Regions from separate parts of the Nocardia terpenica genome, predicted to be linked through region 2. Evidence: riboswitches for the same ligand, from Rfam matches in the RefSeq annotation. Region 2 holds a riboswitch; each other region holds the start of a gene.
What was found. A riboswitch is a leader RNA that binds a small molecule or an ion and turns the genes downstream of it on or off. The one in region 2 is predicted to bind S-adenosylmethionine.
Positions count from the first base shown of each region.

Region 1 (5,126 bases), 160 kb from region 2:
GCGGGATCCGCATGTGCAGGGGTCGTACGGGATCTGCCCGTTCTATGCGCTGACCGGACTGTGGTGCCCGGGGTGCGGCGGATTGCGGGCCGTGCACAACCTCACCGACGGGCGGCTTCTCGACGCCGTGCACAGCAATGTGCTGGTGCTGCCGCTGCTGGTGGGCTTCGCGGTGGTCTGGGGCCGCTGGGCGCTGCGCCGGTGGCGCGGCCTGCCGCCGAATCCGTTCCCGTTCGCCATGAGCTGGGGGTCCCTGTGGATAATCGTCGCGGTGCTGACCGCATTCACCGTGCTGCGCAATACGCCCTGGGGCACGTGGCTCGCGCCGGTGTGATCCCGCCCGGCGTGGTGCGGCGAATTCCACTGCCGCACTGGGCATGCTGACGACATGGCCGATTCACTGAAGGCACGCGTGCGCGAGAAGCTGCTCCGCCAGCTCCTGGAGGACGGCATCCCCGACCCCGAGCAGGACGACACGCGGCAGGTGTCGGTGGAGGCCGATCTGGACGCGCTCGATGCGGTGGGGGAGGACGATCCGTTGGTGGAGGAGCTGGCGGCGCGGTATTTGATGCCGTGAGGGGTGGGTGATGGGCTTGGGGTTAGAAGGTGCAGGGGGCTGCGCCGGGGGTGGGGGTGGTGGTGAGGCCGGGGCGGGTTTCGGGGGTGGGGTTCCACTGGCCGTTGGTGGTGGTGTAGTTCCAGGTGGGGCCCTGGGTGGTGAGGGTTGTGAGGGCGGCGATGAGGCGGTCTATGTCGGTGGGAGTGGTGCCCAGGCCGATGCTGGCGCGGAGGGCGGCGGGGATGCCGAGTTTGGCGAGGAGGGGGTGGGCGCAGAAGCGGCCGTCGCGGACGCCGATGGCGTGCTCGGCGGAGAGGTAGGCGGCGACGCGGCCGGGCTCGAAGCCATCCACGGTGAAGGCGACGATGCCGACGCTGTCGGGGCTGTCCGGCCAGATCTGCAGGAAACGCACGCCCGCAACGGTTTTCAGGCCGGAGCGCAGGCGGTCGGCGAGGGTGCGCTCGTGGTCGGCGACGGCCTGCGGGTCGAGGGCGGCCAGGGTGTCGCAGGCCGCGGCGAGGGCGGCGACACCGAGCACGTTCGGGGAACCGGCCTCGTGGCGCTGCGGGGCGGGCGCCCACTGCGCGCCGGTGGTGGTGACCTCGGTGACCGCGCCGCCGCCCGCCAGGTACGGGGCCGCGGCGTCGAGCCAGTCGCGGCGGCCCACCAGTACCCCGGCTCCGAACGGCGCGTACAGCTTGTGCCCGGAGAACGCCAGATAGTCGATTCCGGTGGCCTGCAGGTCGATTCGCCGGTGCGGGGCCAACTGCGCGGCGTCGACCAGGATGCGGGCCCCGCACTGGTGCGCGACGGCGGCCAGCCGCTGCAGCGGCAGCACCTCGCCGGTGACGTTGGAGGCCCCGGTGATCGCCAGCAGCGCAGCGGGTTTGGCGCACAGCTCGGCGACGAGGCGGCGGATGGTCTCCTCCACGGTGTCGGCGGCGGGCACCACCCGGCGGCCGTGCCGGGTCCAGGGCAGCAGGTTGGCGTGATGTTCGATGTCGAGGACCACGGTGTCGCCGGGCACGCAGCCCGCCAGCAGATTCAGCGAATCGGTGGTGTTGCGGGTGAACACCACGACCTGGTCGTCGGCGGCGTTGAGCAGGCGCGTCACCGAGCCGCGGGCGGCTTCGTAGCACTCGGTGGAGACGCGGGAGGCGTATCCGGCGCCGCGGTGGACGCTGGCGTAGAGCGGGAGCAGTTCGGTCACCCGGTCGGTGACCTGGGCCAGGGCGGGGGCGCTGGCGGCGTAGTCGAAATTGGCGTAGGTGCGGGTTCCCCCCTGTACCAACGGAACTCGCAGATCGCATCCGGAGACGCGGGCGAGGGCGGTACAGGTCTGGTCGAGAACGGCGGGCATCACGCAATCCCTTCGGCTCAGGGACTCCGGTGCAAGGTGCGGTTTCGGAGTCCGCGCTTGCCGTGCCCTTGTGGACGACGGCCCGGTCGTCACCCGGAGCACCCCACCGCGGAGGAGGGTTGCCGGCCAGCAAGCCGGGGCTTGACGCTGGCACTCATGACCTGAGCCGAGATTGTCAGATGCCGGGAGCGGTTGTCAACCCCCCCCCGTTCGAAACATGCTGTGCCCCATAGCCGTGGGTTCACTGCTGCGTTAGCGGCGGGTTCACTCCAGCCCGGTGGGCCGGTGATAGCTGCCGTTGTAGTACAGCAGCGGCGCCGCGATCGGCTCGTCGCCGGTGTTGTCGTGCACCCGGGTGACCAGGCCCACCACCAGGGTGTGGTCGCCGATCGGGATGAGCTGGTGCACGGTGGCCCGGACCCAGATCGGGGTGCCGTGCAGCACCGGCTCGCCGGTGTCCAGCGGGGTCCACAGCGACCGGTCGGCGAAGCGCTCGTCGGCGGCGCGGGCGAACCGCTGGGCCAGATGCTGCTGATGCTCGCCGAGGAAGTGCACCACCACCGACCGGGCCTGCAGCATGGCATCGATGCTGGAGGAGGTGTGCGCGATATTGAACGAGATCAGCGGCGGCTCCGCCGACAGCGAGGCGAACGAGGTCGCGGTGAAACCCACCGGCCGGGCCTCGGAATTCAGGGTCACGATGGTGACACCGGCCGGGTAGTGCCGCATGGCCCCGCGGTACTGGGCCGCGGTGATCCCGCTCAGATCGTCGGGTACCTGCAGACCGGTGTCGGGTGAACTGTCCACAGCCCTAACCTACGTCGCGCGCGCGGCCGATATTCCGGGCCGTGCCTCGGTCCACGGTGAACATGCAGGTCAGTCCACGTCGATGGCCAGGCCCGCCGTGATGCGGACCAGCTCCGGGAACGAGGTGCGGAACACCGTGTTGGGATGCCCGCCGGCGGCCCATAATTCGCGGTGCCCGGACAGCGCGTTGTCCACGAACATCGGCAGGTTGGTGGGATGCCCGACGGGGGCCACGCCGCCCAGCGGCTGCCCGGTGACCTCGCGCACCAGCTCGGCCGGGGCGCGAGTGAGCGTGCCCTCCAAGCGTTCTCCGGTCCGCGCCAGATCCACCTGGTGGGCGCCGGAGACCAGCAGCAGCACCGGATCGTCGTCGAGCAGGAAGACCAGCGACTTGGTGATCGCGCCCACTTCGACGCCGAGGGCCTGCGCGGCCTGCTCGGCGGTGTGGGTGGGCTCGGACCGGGTGACGATCACCCCGTGGTGGCCGCGCGCGATGAGCGTGTCCGACACCCGGGCTGCGACGGGAGGCAACGACCTGCGCATGGCACCCAGGGTAGAGGCGATCACCGACGCCCGCCGGAAGATCGGCGGCGGATCAATACTCGGGGTAGCCCTCGGCCGGGCCGAGCATCCGGTCGATGCGCCGGTGCGTGACCCGCGCCAGCTCCGGCGCGGACCGCTCCGAAACCGATTCGTGGGCAAGCGAATCGAAGACCCGGTCGAGGTCGCGGCCGGACAGCGCGCGCAGTTCGGCGTCGGCGGCGGCGAGCAGCGCCTCGGTGTCGGCGTACGGGCGGTGATCGGCGATCCGCTCCGCCCAGGTGACACAGCAGCAGCATTCGTAGAGCGCGTGCACGGCTCGGCTGCGGGGGAGCGCATTGAATCGTTCCAGGCCGATACCCTGGTGCATCATCAACATGGCGGCCTCCGGCATCGATGGCTGACATGTCCATGATCCGTTGCGAATGCCGGGCAAAACCACTGCGGCGCAGCATATTTAGCGTACCTTTTACACGCCGCGCGGAGCGTCCGAAACCGGTCGCTACGCTGGTCGGATGACCGAATGGAAGGCTTTCACCGTCGAGCGTGCCGGCCACGTCGCCACCGTGACGCTGACCGGCCCGGGCAAGGGCAATGCCATGGGCCCGGACTTCTGGCGCGAGCTGCCGCTGATCTTCGGCGAGCTCGATGCCGATCCGCAGGTGCGGGCCGTGGTGCTGACCGGCTCCGGCGCGCACTTCTCCTACGGACTGGATCTGCCCGCGATGAGCCCGCTGTTCGGGCCGCTGCTGGGCGACAAGGCGCTCGCCGCCCCGCGCACCGATTTTCTCGTCGAGCTGCGGCGCATGCAGGCCGCGGTGACCGCGGTCGCCGACTGCCGCAAGCCGGTGATCGCCGCGGTGTCGGGCTGGTGCGTCGGCGGCGGCCTGGACCTGATCGCGGCCGTCGACATCCGGTTGGCCAGCGCCGACGCGCAGTTCAGCCTGCGCGAGGCCAAGGTGGCCATCGTCGCCGACATCGGGTCGCTGCACCGGCTGCCCGGGATCATCGGCGAGGGGCATCTGCGCGAACTCGCCTACACCGGCAAGGACATCGACGCCGCGCGCGCCGAGCGGATCGGCCTGGTCAACGACGTGTATCCGGATCGGCAGGCGGTGCTGACCGCGGCCGCCGAGCTGGCCCGCGAGATCGCCGCCAATCCGCCGCTGGTGGTTCAGGGCGTCAAGGATGTGCTCGAACAGCCGCGAGTGGGCCGCATCGCCGACGGATTGCGCTACGTTTCCGCGTGGAATGCCGCCTTTCTGCCGTCGGAGGATCTCACCGAGGCCGTCCAGGCGGTGTTCGAGAAACGACCGCCGGAGTTCAAGGGCAGGTAATCGAGGATGCTCCGTTTCGCCGTGCTGGGTGAGGTACGTGCTTGGCACGGCGAGCGGCCACTCGACCTCGGGCCCAAACAGCGCCGGGCCGTGCTCGCGGCGCTGCTGCTGCGGCGGGGGCATTCGGCGACGGTCCCGGACCTCATCGATGACGTGTGGGGTAAGCGCGCCACGCCCACCGCGGTCGGCGCGCTGCGCAATCACATCCTGCACCTGCGCCGCGCGCTGGAACCGGACCGGGTCGCCGGTGCGGCGCCGAGCGTGCTGGTCGGGTTCGCCGGTGGCTACGCGCTGCGGGTGCCGCCCGGCGTGATCGACGTCGAACTGGTCGATCGGTATGTGGCCGAGGCCGAGACCGCCGAATCCGACGCCGCCGCGGAGCTGCTGGCGGCGGCGCTGCGGCTATGGGAGGGCACGCCGCTGGCCGGGTTGCCAGGACCGCATGCCGAACGGTTGCGGGCCCAACTGCTGGAGCGCCGGCTGGCCGTGCTGGAGCGGCGAACCGAGGTCGATCTGCGGCTGG
Region 1 covers NZ_JABMCZ010000002.1:793,803-798,928, reverse strand. The annotation lists gene HPY32_RS15120 (DUF2752 domain-containing protein) at 1-334, shown strand, start outside; gene HPY32_RS15115 (hypothetical protein) at 389-577, shown strand; gene HPY32_RS15110 (aminotransferase class V-fold PLP-dependent enzyme) at 600-1,919, opposite strand; SAM riboswitch class IV at 1,968-2,081, opposite strand; gene HPY32_RS15105 (flavin reductase family protein) at 2,184-2,648, opposite strand; gene HPY32_RS15100 (YbaK/EbsC family protein) at 2,796-3,269, opposite strand; gene HPY32_RS15095 (2-oxo-4-hydroxy-4-carboxy-5-ureidoimidazoline decarboxylase) at 3,322-3,642, opposite strand; gene HPY32_RS15090 (crotonase/enoyl-CoA hydratase family protein) at 3,782-4,603, shown strand; gene HPY32_RS15085 (AfsR/SARP family transcriptional regulator) at 4,610-5,126, shown strand, end outside.
Region 1: linked by a shared signal. The riboswitch ahead of HPY32_RS15110 (aminotransferase class V-fold PLP-dependent enzyme) and the one ahead of HPY32_RS15830 (amino acid ABC transporter permease) in region 2 are both predicted to bind S-adenosylmethionine.

Region 2 (5,126 bases):
CAGCGTGGCTCCCTCGCGGGCGAGCGCGCGGATCACGTCCAGCACCTCGCCCACCAGCTCCGGATCCAGTGCCGAGGTGGGCTCGTCGAACAGCACCACCCCGGGCCGCAGCGCCAACGCCCGCGCGATCGCCACCCGCTGCTGCTGCCCGCCGGACAATCGGCGCGGATACTGATTCGCCTTGTCGGCCAGGCCGACTCGCTCCAGCAGCCGCACCGCCTCGGCCTCGACCTCCGCGCGCGGGCGGCCCTGCGCCGACACCGGCGCCAGCGCAACATTTTCCAGTACCGTCAGGTGCGGGAACAGATGAAAGTTCTGGAATACGAACCCGATTCGGGATCGCTGCCGCAGGATCTCGCGCTCGCTCAGCTCGTGCAGCTTCGCGCCGCGGCGGCGATAGCCGACGAGTTCGCCACCCACCCGCACCGTTCCGGCGTCGACCTTCTCCAGGTGATTGATGGTCCGCAGCAGGGTGGACTTGCCCGATCCGGACGGGCCCAGGATCACCGTCACCTCGCCCGGCCGCACCGCCAGGTCGATGCCGCGCAACACCTCGTGCGATCCGAAATGCTTACGCACCCCGCGTAATTCGACCGCATACTCACTCATCCGCGCTCCCCCGTGATCTCGGCGATCTTGCCCCGCACCCGCTGCAGCGGCGTCGGCGGCAGCTCCCGGGAGCCGCCCTTGGCGAAGTGCCGTTCGATGTAGTACTGGGCGACGGTCAGCACCGAGGTCAGCACGATGTACCAGACCGTCGCCACCATCAGCAGCGGCACCACCCGGCCGTTGCGGCCGAAGATCACCTGCACCTGGTAGAACAGCTCGGCGATGGCCATCACCGACACGATGGAGGTGCCCTTGAACAGGCTGATCACCTCGTTGGCGGCATTGGGCAGGATGCCCCGCATCGCCTGCGGCGCCACGATGGTGAAGAACTGCCGCCGCCACGGCAGCCCCAGCGACTTGGCCGCCTCCAGCTGCCCCGGATCCACCGAGATGATCCCGGCCCGGATGATCTCGGCCGAATACGCCGCCTGATGCAGCGCCAGACCGATGACCGCGGCGGTGAACCCGCTGATCACCCCGTTCACGTCGAAGGTGAGAAAGGCGGGGCCGAACGGGATTCCGAGCGACAGCCGCTTGTACAGGTAGGCGATATTGAACCAGAACAGCAGCTGCACGATCAGCGGAATCGACCGGAAGGCCCACACGTAGGCCCACGAGATCACTTGCAGCACCGGAATTTTCGACAATCGCGCGACGGCGAGCCAGATGCCGAGCAGGAACCCGAACAGCGTGCCCCAGAAGGTCAGCTCCACCGTGATCTTCAGTGCCGACAGCACCGAGGCGGCGGTGAAGTAGCGGGCGAACGTCGGCCAGTCCCAGCCCGGATTGGTGACCAGTCCGTGGACGAACTGGCCCACCAGCACCAGCGCGATCGCCGCGGCGAGCCAGCGCCAGGGGTGCCAGGTTCGGGCGACGGGCAGCGCATCGTCGTCGGCCGCCGACGCCGCGGGGGTATCGGCGGGCTCGACTGCGGCCAGAGTACTCATGGAATTGCGATCCTCCATCGGTCCTGGCGGTAGCACCCGCTCCGGTGGCCGGGGGTTGCTGCGGTCTCGGGGAGCCAGGTCTCTCAACCGCTCTGGATGGGTGTTATCGACGGTAAGGCAGGCTCGACCCGGTGTCTGCACTCACGATCATCGTGAATTCAATTGTTGGCAGCGGGTTTTCCCGCACGGGGAAGCGGGAACGCCGTCCCTGTGTACAACAGTGTTCGCAATACCCTAGTGTGAACAGCGCCGTTTCCCCATGCGGGCCGAGGAGAGCGACATGAAGGATCTGAGCGGCCGGACCTGCCTGATCACCGGTGCGGCCAGCGGCATCGGCCGGGCCACCGCCCGGGCCGCGGCGCGCGCCGGTGCGCGGCTGGTGCTCACCGATATCGCGGCCGACGGGCTGGCCGAGACCGTGACGCTGATTCGCGACGCGGGCGGCGAGGTGCTCGACGCCCCCGCGCTCGACATCACCGACTACGACGCGGTCACCGCGTGGGCGGGCCGGATCCACGCCGAACACGGCAGCGTCGACGTGGTCATGAATATCGCGGGCATCTCCGCCTGGGGCACGGTGGAGAATCTCGAGCATCGGCACTGGCGGTCGATGATCGAGGTCAATCTGATGGGCCCGATCCACATCATCGAGAACTTCGTGCCGCCCATGGTGCGCGCCGGGCGCGGCGGCCACCTGGTCAACGTCTCCTCGGCGGCCGGGCTGCTGGCGCTGCCGTGGCATGCCGCCTACAGCGCCAGCAAGTTCGGCCTGCGCGGGGTCTCGGAGGTGCTGCGCTTCGACCTGGAGCGGCACGGCATCGGGGTGAGCCTGGTGGTGCCGGGCGCGGTGCGCACGCCGCTGATGCGGACCGTGGAGATCGTCGGCATCGATCGCGACGACCCCCGCGCGCAGCGGCTGGCGCGGCGGTTCGAGGGCCACGCGGTGCCGCCGGAGCGGGTCGCCGAGCGCATCCTGGACGGCATCGCGCACAACCGATTTCTGGTGTACACCTCCGCCGACATCCGGCTGGCCTACTGGCTGTCCCGCAAGTTCGCCTGGCCGTACGAGACCGCCATGCGGCTGGCGAACCGGGAATTCGGCAGGCTGCTCACCGGTCCGCGGCGGAGTTCGGTGCCGCGCTGAGGTTTTCGCCCGCGCGGCGCGCCCGTGCGGCATGGCGGTGGATTTTTCGCGGAATTCGTGGCTCAATCCGAGGGGGCCTCTCCTCGGAGGTCCCGTGCCGCCGCGCCGATCTGGGGGCCGCCGCTGATGAGCAGGGAACTGTACCGCTGGGTGCCGACGGGCGAGTCGGACATGGTCGAGTTGCGGGATCTGAGGTCGGGACGGGCCGTGCAGATCGTGCGGCCCGACGACGCCGACCTCCCCGGTGACCTGCTGCTGGAGATCGAGTCGCTGGTGTTCCGCTGGTCGAACCGCACCACCCACGCCGAGGCCGAGGCCGATCTGGCGGTGCGCTGGGAGGCAGTCGACAGCCTGCGCGCGATGAGCTGGTTGTGCGCGCTGTGGGCGGTGGTGTGCGAGACCCGGTTGGGGAAATCGGCCGACGACATCATTCGCGATCTGGACTATCGCGGCGGCTGGCGCACGCTGCGAACCGCGGAGGACGCGCAGCTGTGGGAGGGCCTGACCCAGCGCGTGCGGCTGGGCGCGCTGGCCGCGCTGACCGAGGACCCGCGCGCGGCGCAGGCGTACTACGAGGCGTGCGTCGAATCCACGGACGTGGGTTCCGCACTGCTCCGGCACACCCTCATCCACCTCGACGCGCTCGGCCAGGACATGCGGCGCCACGATATCGACCCGCGCGGGCTGGCGACGGCCGTCGTCACGCACACCATGCCGAACGCGGGACGCCGCCGCCGATTATGCTTCCGGCCCTCACACGTGGCGTGACGGCGCTCGTCACAGCTGCGCGGTGCCCAGCACGGCGGGCAGCCAGCTCGGATTCACCCACGACCAGGGCCCCGGCTCGACCTCGTCCCCGGGGACGACGCTGTGCCTCTCGACCCAGGTGCGTGCCCAGCCCGTGAGCCGGGACAGGGGGTTATCGACCGGCATGCAGCACCTCCTCGACATGCAATCGGCGGAATCGGCTGTCGTGGAACACCAGTGGGTCGATATCGGCCCGGGTGGCCAGCCGATGGATGCGTAGCAGCACCACGTGGTGATCCCCGGCGGGAACCTGGGTCTGCACCGTGCCCTCGATCCACGCGGACGCCCCGTCGACGAAGACCGCGTGCCCCGCGCCGCGATGCAGGCGCAGGCCGCTGAACCGATCGCCGTTGCGTGAGCTCAGCGAGCGGGCCGCGGCCTGCTGGTCGATGCCGAGCAGGCTCAGTCCCAGATGGCTGGCGCGCGCCAGGCGCGGCCAGGTCGAGGAACTGTTCTGCACGCAGAACGACACCAGCGGCGGATCCAGCGAGACGGGCACGAAGGTGCTCACCGCCAAACCGTGTGGCGTGCCGCCGATGTCGGCGCACACCGCGACCACTCCGCTGGGGAAGCAGGCGAAGGCGCGCCGCAGCCCGTCCCCGTCGGCGGGAATCTCGGTGAGCTCAGCCATGATTCACCACCCCCGGGGATAGCGCCCGCACCACCGGACCCCAGCGATCGGCGTAGCGATCGATGACGCCGTCCTCGGCGAAGGTCCGATCCGACAGGTACAGCCCGGGAGCGGGAGTGGTGGCGCCCAGTTCCACCAGAACCGGCTTCAGCAGCAGGTCCGGGGCCAGCGCGTGGGCGGGGCCCGCGCCGAGCATCACCGGCACCGCGACCACGCCCGCCAGCCCGGTGCCGCCCTCGAACTGCTCCAGAAACAGCTTCAGCAGTCCCGTATAGGTGGCCTTGAAGGTCGGGCTGGCGAACACCACCAGCTCCGAATCGGCCACGGCCCGCACCGCTTTCGCTACGTCCGGGTCGCCCCAGGCGAGCAGCGCGGCACCGAGGTCGACCAGATCGATCGCCGTCGGCTCGACCTCCGGTCGCAGCCCGCGCGCGACCAGCGTGGCCGCCGCGAGCGTGCGCGAGGCGGGCTTGGGATTGCCCACCACCACCGTCACCGTCATCGTCGTATCCCCTACTCTCTCGACAATCAGATGACCCCGTGCAACGGCGGCGCGGCACCGTGCAGAATCGCGCGGCCCAGATGCTGGTATTTCCATCGCACCGGGTCGTGCAGGGTGTGCGTGCGCGCATTGCGCCAGAAGTGATCGAGATTCAGATCCGCTGCGGCACTACGTGTTCCACTCACCTCGAACAGCGCGCCGGAGACCTCGGTGGCGGCCCGATCGGCGACAATCTTGGCCGTGGCGACCGCCAGCGACGCCCGAGCCACCGGATCGTCCGCACCTTCGCCCCCGGCGGAGACGTGCTCCTCCCCGAGTTGCCCACGTATTGCGCCACCGGGCCGCGCACCGGTTCCATTGCGGAATTGCCAGTCGGGCCTACTGCTGGACCCGCCGCCGGTCGTCCCGAAAGCGAGACCCGCAGCCGTCGACGCGGTCCCGGCAGTCGCCGCATCGTTCGACGCGGTTCCGGCGGTCGCCGCATCC
Region 2 covers NZ_JABMCZ010000002.1:953,555-958,680, forward strand. The annotation lists gene HPY32_RS15825 (amino acid ABC transporter ATP-binding protein) at 1-609, opposite strand, end outside; gene HPY32_RS15830 (amino acid ABC transporter permease) at 606-1,556, opposite strand; SAM riboswitch class I at 1,568-1,659, opposite strand; gene HPY32_RS15835 (SDR family oxidoreductase) at 1,837-2,700, shown strand; gene HPY32_RS15840 (hypothetical protein) at 2,827-3,468, shown strand; gene HPY32_RS15845 (hypothetical protein) at 3,478-3,633, opposite strand; gene HPY32_RS15850 (flavin reductase family protein) at 3,620-4,138, opposite strand; gene HPY32_RS15855 (NADPH-dependent FMN reductase) at 4,131-4,640, opposite strand; gene HPY32_RS15865 (acyl-CoA dehydrogenase family protein) at 4,667-5,126, opposite strand, start outside.

Region 3 (5,126 bases), on a different contig from region 2:
ATTCGGGCACCCGCGACCACCTCGAGCGGTGGGGGCGGGTGCCCGGACGTCTCTCACGTCGTTCCGACCTTTGCACACCCGGAACGATGTGGGGTGCCGCGCTAGCGCAGCTCGCGCGCCAGGTTGGCGTCGAGAGCACCGAGGAATTCCTCGGTGGTCAGATAACCCTGATCGCCGCCGACCAGCAGCGCCAGGTCCTTGGTCATCTGGCCGTTCTCGACGGTCTTGATGACGACGTCCTCGAGGGTCTGCGCGAAGCCGATGACCTCGGGGGTGTTGTCCAGCTTGCCGCGATGAGCGATGCCGCGGGTCCACGCGAAGATCGAGGCGATCGGGTTGGTGGAGGTCGGCTTGCCCGCCTGGTGCTGGCGGAAGTGACGGGTCACGGTGCCGTGCGCGGCCTCGGCCTCGCAGGTCCGGCCGTCCGGGGTGAGCAGCACCGAGGTCATCAGGCCCAGCGAGCCGAAGCCCTGCGCCACGGTGTCGGACTGCACGTCGCCGTCGTAGTTCTTACAGGCCCACACATAGCCGCCCTCCCACTTCAGGGCGGAGGCGACCATGTCGTCGATGAGGCGGTGCTCGTAGGTGAGGCCCGCGGCGTCGAACTGGTCCTTGAACTCGGTCTCGTAGATCTCCTGGAACGTGTCCTTGAACATGCCGTCGTAGGCCTTCAGGATCGTGTTCTTGGTGGAGAGGTAGACCGGGTAGTTCTGCTGCAGGCCGTAGTTCATCGACGCCCGCGCGAAGTCCTCGATGGACTTCTTGAAGTTGTACATGCCCATGACGACGCCGCCGTCCTCGGGAACCTTCACGACCTCGTGGACGATCGGCTCGCTGCCGTCCTCGGGGGTGAAGGTGAGGGTGACGGTGCCCGCCTGGTGCACCTTGAAATCGGTGGCGCGGTACTGGTCACCGAAGGCGTGACGGCCGATGATGATCGGCTTGGTCCAGCCCGGCACCAGGCGCGGCACGTTGGAGATGATGATCGGGGCGCGGAAGATGGTGCCGCCGAGGATGTTGCGGATGGTGCCGTTGGGCGACCGCCACATCTTCTTGAGGCCGAACTCCTCGACACGCGCCTCGTCGGGGGTGATGGTGGCGCATTTGACGCCCACGCCGTGCTTCTTGATGGCGTTGGCGGCGTCGACGGTCACCTGGTCGTCGGTCTTGTCCCGGTATTCGATACCCAGGTCGTAGTACTCGAGGTCGATGTCGAGGTACGGGTGGATCAGCTTGTCCTTGATGAACTGCCAGATGATCCGAGTCATCTCGTCGCCGTCGAGTTCGACGACGGTCCCTTCAACCTTGATCTTGGACATGGATCTTCGTGTCCTCCTAGGAAGGTGCTCCCATTGCACAACCAGGCGAACACGCTTGTGAGCGGACCCCAGCTGTTCAACAGACAACGTATACGCCCCGCATTGTCCGCGAGACTCGAGGTGCTAAACAAGACAAGCGTACTGGTTCGCCTCTCCCCGCTTCCAGGCACCGTCCTGTTCAGGGGTGGCCGAACCGATTGCGCGGGGGCCGATAGCAGCCCGCCCGGACCGCCCGAGCCCCTGACCTCCGCCTCCGCATATGACCGCGATCGGGGTGTGAGCAACCAGACAGCCACGACCAGGTGCTCGACATAGTCGACGGGCTCACGCAGACCTTGATCGCCGACCCACCGAAGGGCATTCGGCAACGCATCGGCTGCCCAGCTGTCCGCCCGCAAGCCGGACCGATTGCGCAGGGGCCGACGGCGGACCGACCGAGCTGCGGTCGGCAACGCACTCGCCACCTAGTAGGGAGCGCGATACCGCTGGGTACCAGGGCAGGGGTGGGATATCGCTTGGCGACCCTAGTGGAACCCGATGTCGTTTGGGCCAGCTGAGCGGGAGTGCAATGCGGATCGGGGTGGGAGGTTGCACCGGGCTTCCGGGCGGCTGCGGCTAATTCCTGTGTGGCCGTGCGGTTTTCGGCGTTCGGGTGGGTGGGGTGGGGGGCTGGCTCGGGAACCGCTCGCTCTGTGCGTGGGGCATCCGTTACCATGTTCGTCAGGTCATGAGTGCCAGCGCTAAGCCCCGGCTTGCTGGCCGGCAACCCTCCTGTTGCGGTGGGGTGCTCCGGGTGATGACCGGGCTCTCGAAAGCCGAGGGCAAGCGCGACTTTCAGGAGGTCATCCACATGTGTTGTTGCTGTTCATCTTTCGAACCCCGATAACATCCCCACGCCGAGTCTCGGCGACGCTCCCGGAGTACCCCCATGACTGACTCGACCGCGTCCACACCCGCCCTCGATCCGGCGGAGTGGAGCTTCGACACCAAGCAGATCCACGCGGGCCAGACCCCCGACGGCAGCACCAGCGCCCGGGCGCTGCCGATCTATCAGACCACCTCCTATGCCTTCCGCGACACCGATCACGCCGCGGCACTGTTCGGCCTCGCCGAGCCGGGCAATATCTACACGCGCATCATGAACCCCACCCAGGACGTGGTGGAGCAGCGCATCGCCGCGCTGGAGGGCGGCGTCGCGGCGCTGCTGCTGGCGTCCGGGCAGGCCGCGGAGACGCTGGCCATCCTCAATCTGGCGGCAGCGGGCGATCACATCGTGTCCAGCCCGCACCTGTACGGCGGCACCTACAACCTGTTCCACTACACGCTGCCCAAGCTGGGCATCGAGGTCGGCTTCGTCGACGATCCCGACGATCTGGAGCAGTGGAAGGCCGCGATCCGGCCCAACACCAAGGCGCTCTACGGCGAGACCATCGCCAACCCGAGCAGCTCCATCCTCGACATTCCGGGCATCGCCGAGGTCGGGCATTCGGCCGGGCTGCCGCTGATCGTCGACAACACCGCGGCCACGCCATATCTCATCCAGCCGCTGCGCCACGGCGCGGACATCGTGGTGCACTCGGCCACCAAGTACCTCGGCGGGCACGGGTCGGCCATCGCCGGGGTGATCGTGGACGGCGGCACCTTCGACTGGACCGTGCGGGATGCGAGCGGACAGTCGCGGTATCCGGGCTTCACCGTGCCGGATCCGAGCTACCACGGCGTGGTGTTCGCCGAGCTCGGTGCACCTGCCTATGCGCTCAAGGCGCGGGTGCAGCTGCTGCGCGATCTGGGCGCGGCGGTCTCGCCGTTCAACGCGTGGCTGATCAGCCAGGGGCTGGAGACGCTGAGCCTGCGGGTCGAGCGGCACGTGTCCAATGCACAGCAGGTCGCCGAGTTCCTCAGCGAGCAGCCGGGCGTCGAGACCGTCTACTACGCCGGTCTGCCGACCTCGCCGTGGTACGAGCGCGGCAAGCGGCTGGCGCCCCGGGGCGTGAGCGCGATCGTGTCGTTCGAGCTGGCAGGCGGCGTGGACGCGGGCAAGAAGTTCGTGGACGCGTTAGTGCTCCACAGCCATGTGGCTAACATCGGGGATGTGCGTTCCCTCGTCATCCACCCGGCCTCGACCACGCATTCGCAGCTGACCCCCGAGGAGCAGCTGGCCTCCGGCGTGACTCCCGGCCTGGTCCGCCTGGCCGTCGGCATCGAGGGCATCGACGACCTCCTGGCCGATCTGCGCGCCGGACTGGCGGCGGCGGCACGTTGACAGTGAGTATCGAATCGAGCACCTCCCGTTCGGCGGCGGCCACGCTGCTGCCGCCGCCGAACGGGCGGCTCGACACCATCGGCATCGGCGACCTCCGGCTCGAGAACGGCGCGGTGCTGCCCGACGTCTCGCTGGCCATGCAGCGCTGGGGCGAGCTGTCGCCCGAGCTGGACAACATCGTGCTGGTCGAGCACGCACTGACCGGCGATTCGCACGTGGTCGGCGCGCCCGACGAACTGCACCCGCTGCCGGGCTGGTGGGACGGCATCGTGGGGCCGGGCGCCCCGCTCGACACCGACGAGTGGTGCGTGATCGCCACCAACGTGCTGGGCGGCTGCAAGGGCAGCACCGGCCCGGCGTCCCTCGCACCGGACGGAAAGCCTTGGGGCGCACGGTTTCCCGAGATCTCCATCCGCGACCAGGTGAACGCCGAGGTGCGGCTGTTCGACCTGCTGGGCATCGACCGGCTGGCCGCCGTGGTGGGCGGCTCGATGGGTGGCATGCGCGTGCTGGAATGGATCGTCGGCCATCCGGACCGGATGGACGCCGCGCTGGTACTGGCCGTCGGCGCGCGGGCCACCGCCGATCAGATCGGCACCCAGACCACGCAGATCGCCGCGATCAAGGCCGACCCGGACTGGCAGGGCGGCGACTATCACGGCACCGGCCGGACCCCGGCGACCGGCATGGGCATCGCCCGGCGCATCGCGCACCTGACCTACCGCACCGAGTTCGAGCTCGACCATCGTTTCGAGAACAACGCCCAGGGCGCGGAGAACCCTTGGAACGGTGGACGTTACGCGGTGCAGAGCTACCTGGAGTACCAGGCCGAGAAGCTGGTCGCGCGCTTCGACCCGGCCACCTACGTGCTGCTGACCGAGGCCATGAACCGGCACGACATCGGCCGCGGCCGCGGCGGCGTGGCGGCGGCACTGGCGGCGACGCCGGTGCCGTGCATCGTCGGCGGCGTCGACTCTGATCGGCTGTATCCGCTGCGTACCCAGCAGGAGCTGGCCGATCTGCTGCCCGGCTGCAAGGGCCTCGAGGTCGTGCGCTCCCGCGACGGGCACGACGGATTCCTCACCGAAACCGAGGCGGTCGGCAAGCTGCTGGGCGAGACGATGGACCTGGCGCGAACGGCGCGCCGCTTGCGCGCCTGACCGACCGACGCGGCTCAGCTCACGCCGACGAGCGTGATCGTCGCCGCCAGCGCGATGATGCCCCCGCCGAGCACGGCATACGCGCCGACATCGAACGGCTTGCTGCGCACCGCCAGCAGCCCGACCCGCGCGGTGGGCAAGCACAGCCGCAGCGCCGACGCCAGCAGCGCACCACCCCCGATAAAGAGCGCCCCGCGCCGCCACCGGTCCTGCGCCACGAACACCACGGCAACCACCAGCACCGCCACCACCAACAGCATGGGCAGATGCGTCCGGAAAAAGCGGCCCACCGGACCGGTGCGATACGCGGGTGTCACGGAGGCTTCGGTCACGCCCCAATTCTCGCATCCTCACCCCATGCCATGCTTGTGGCCGTGCTTCATC
Region 3 covers NZ_JABMCZ010000001.1:376-5,501, reverse strand. The annotation lists gene HPY32_RS00025 (NADP-dependent isocitrate dehydrogenase) at 102-1,319, opposite strand; SAM riboswitch class IV at 2,043-2,153, shown strand; gene HPY32_RS00020 (bifunctional o-acetylhomoserine/o-acetylserine sulfhydrylase) at 2,248-3,582, shown strand; gene metX (homoserine O-acetyltransferase MetX) at 3,579-4,742, shown strand; gene HPY32_RS00010 (DUF3017 domain-containing protein) at 4,757-5,002, opposite strand; partial or broken gene HPY32_RS00005 (tRNA (cytidine(34)-2'-O)-methyltransferase) at 5,117-5,126, shown strand, end outside.
Region 3: linked by a shared signal. The riboswitch ahead of HPY32_RS00020 (bifunctional o-acetylhomoserine/o-acetylserine sulfhydrylase) and the one ahead of HPY32_RS15830 (amino acid ABC transporter permease) in region 2 are both predicted to bind S-adenosylmethionine.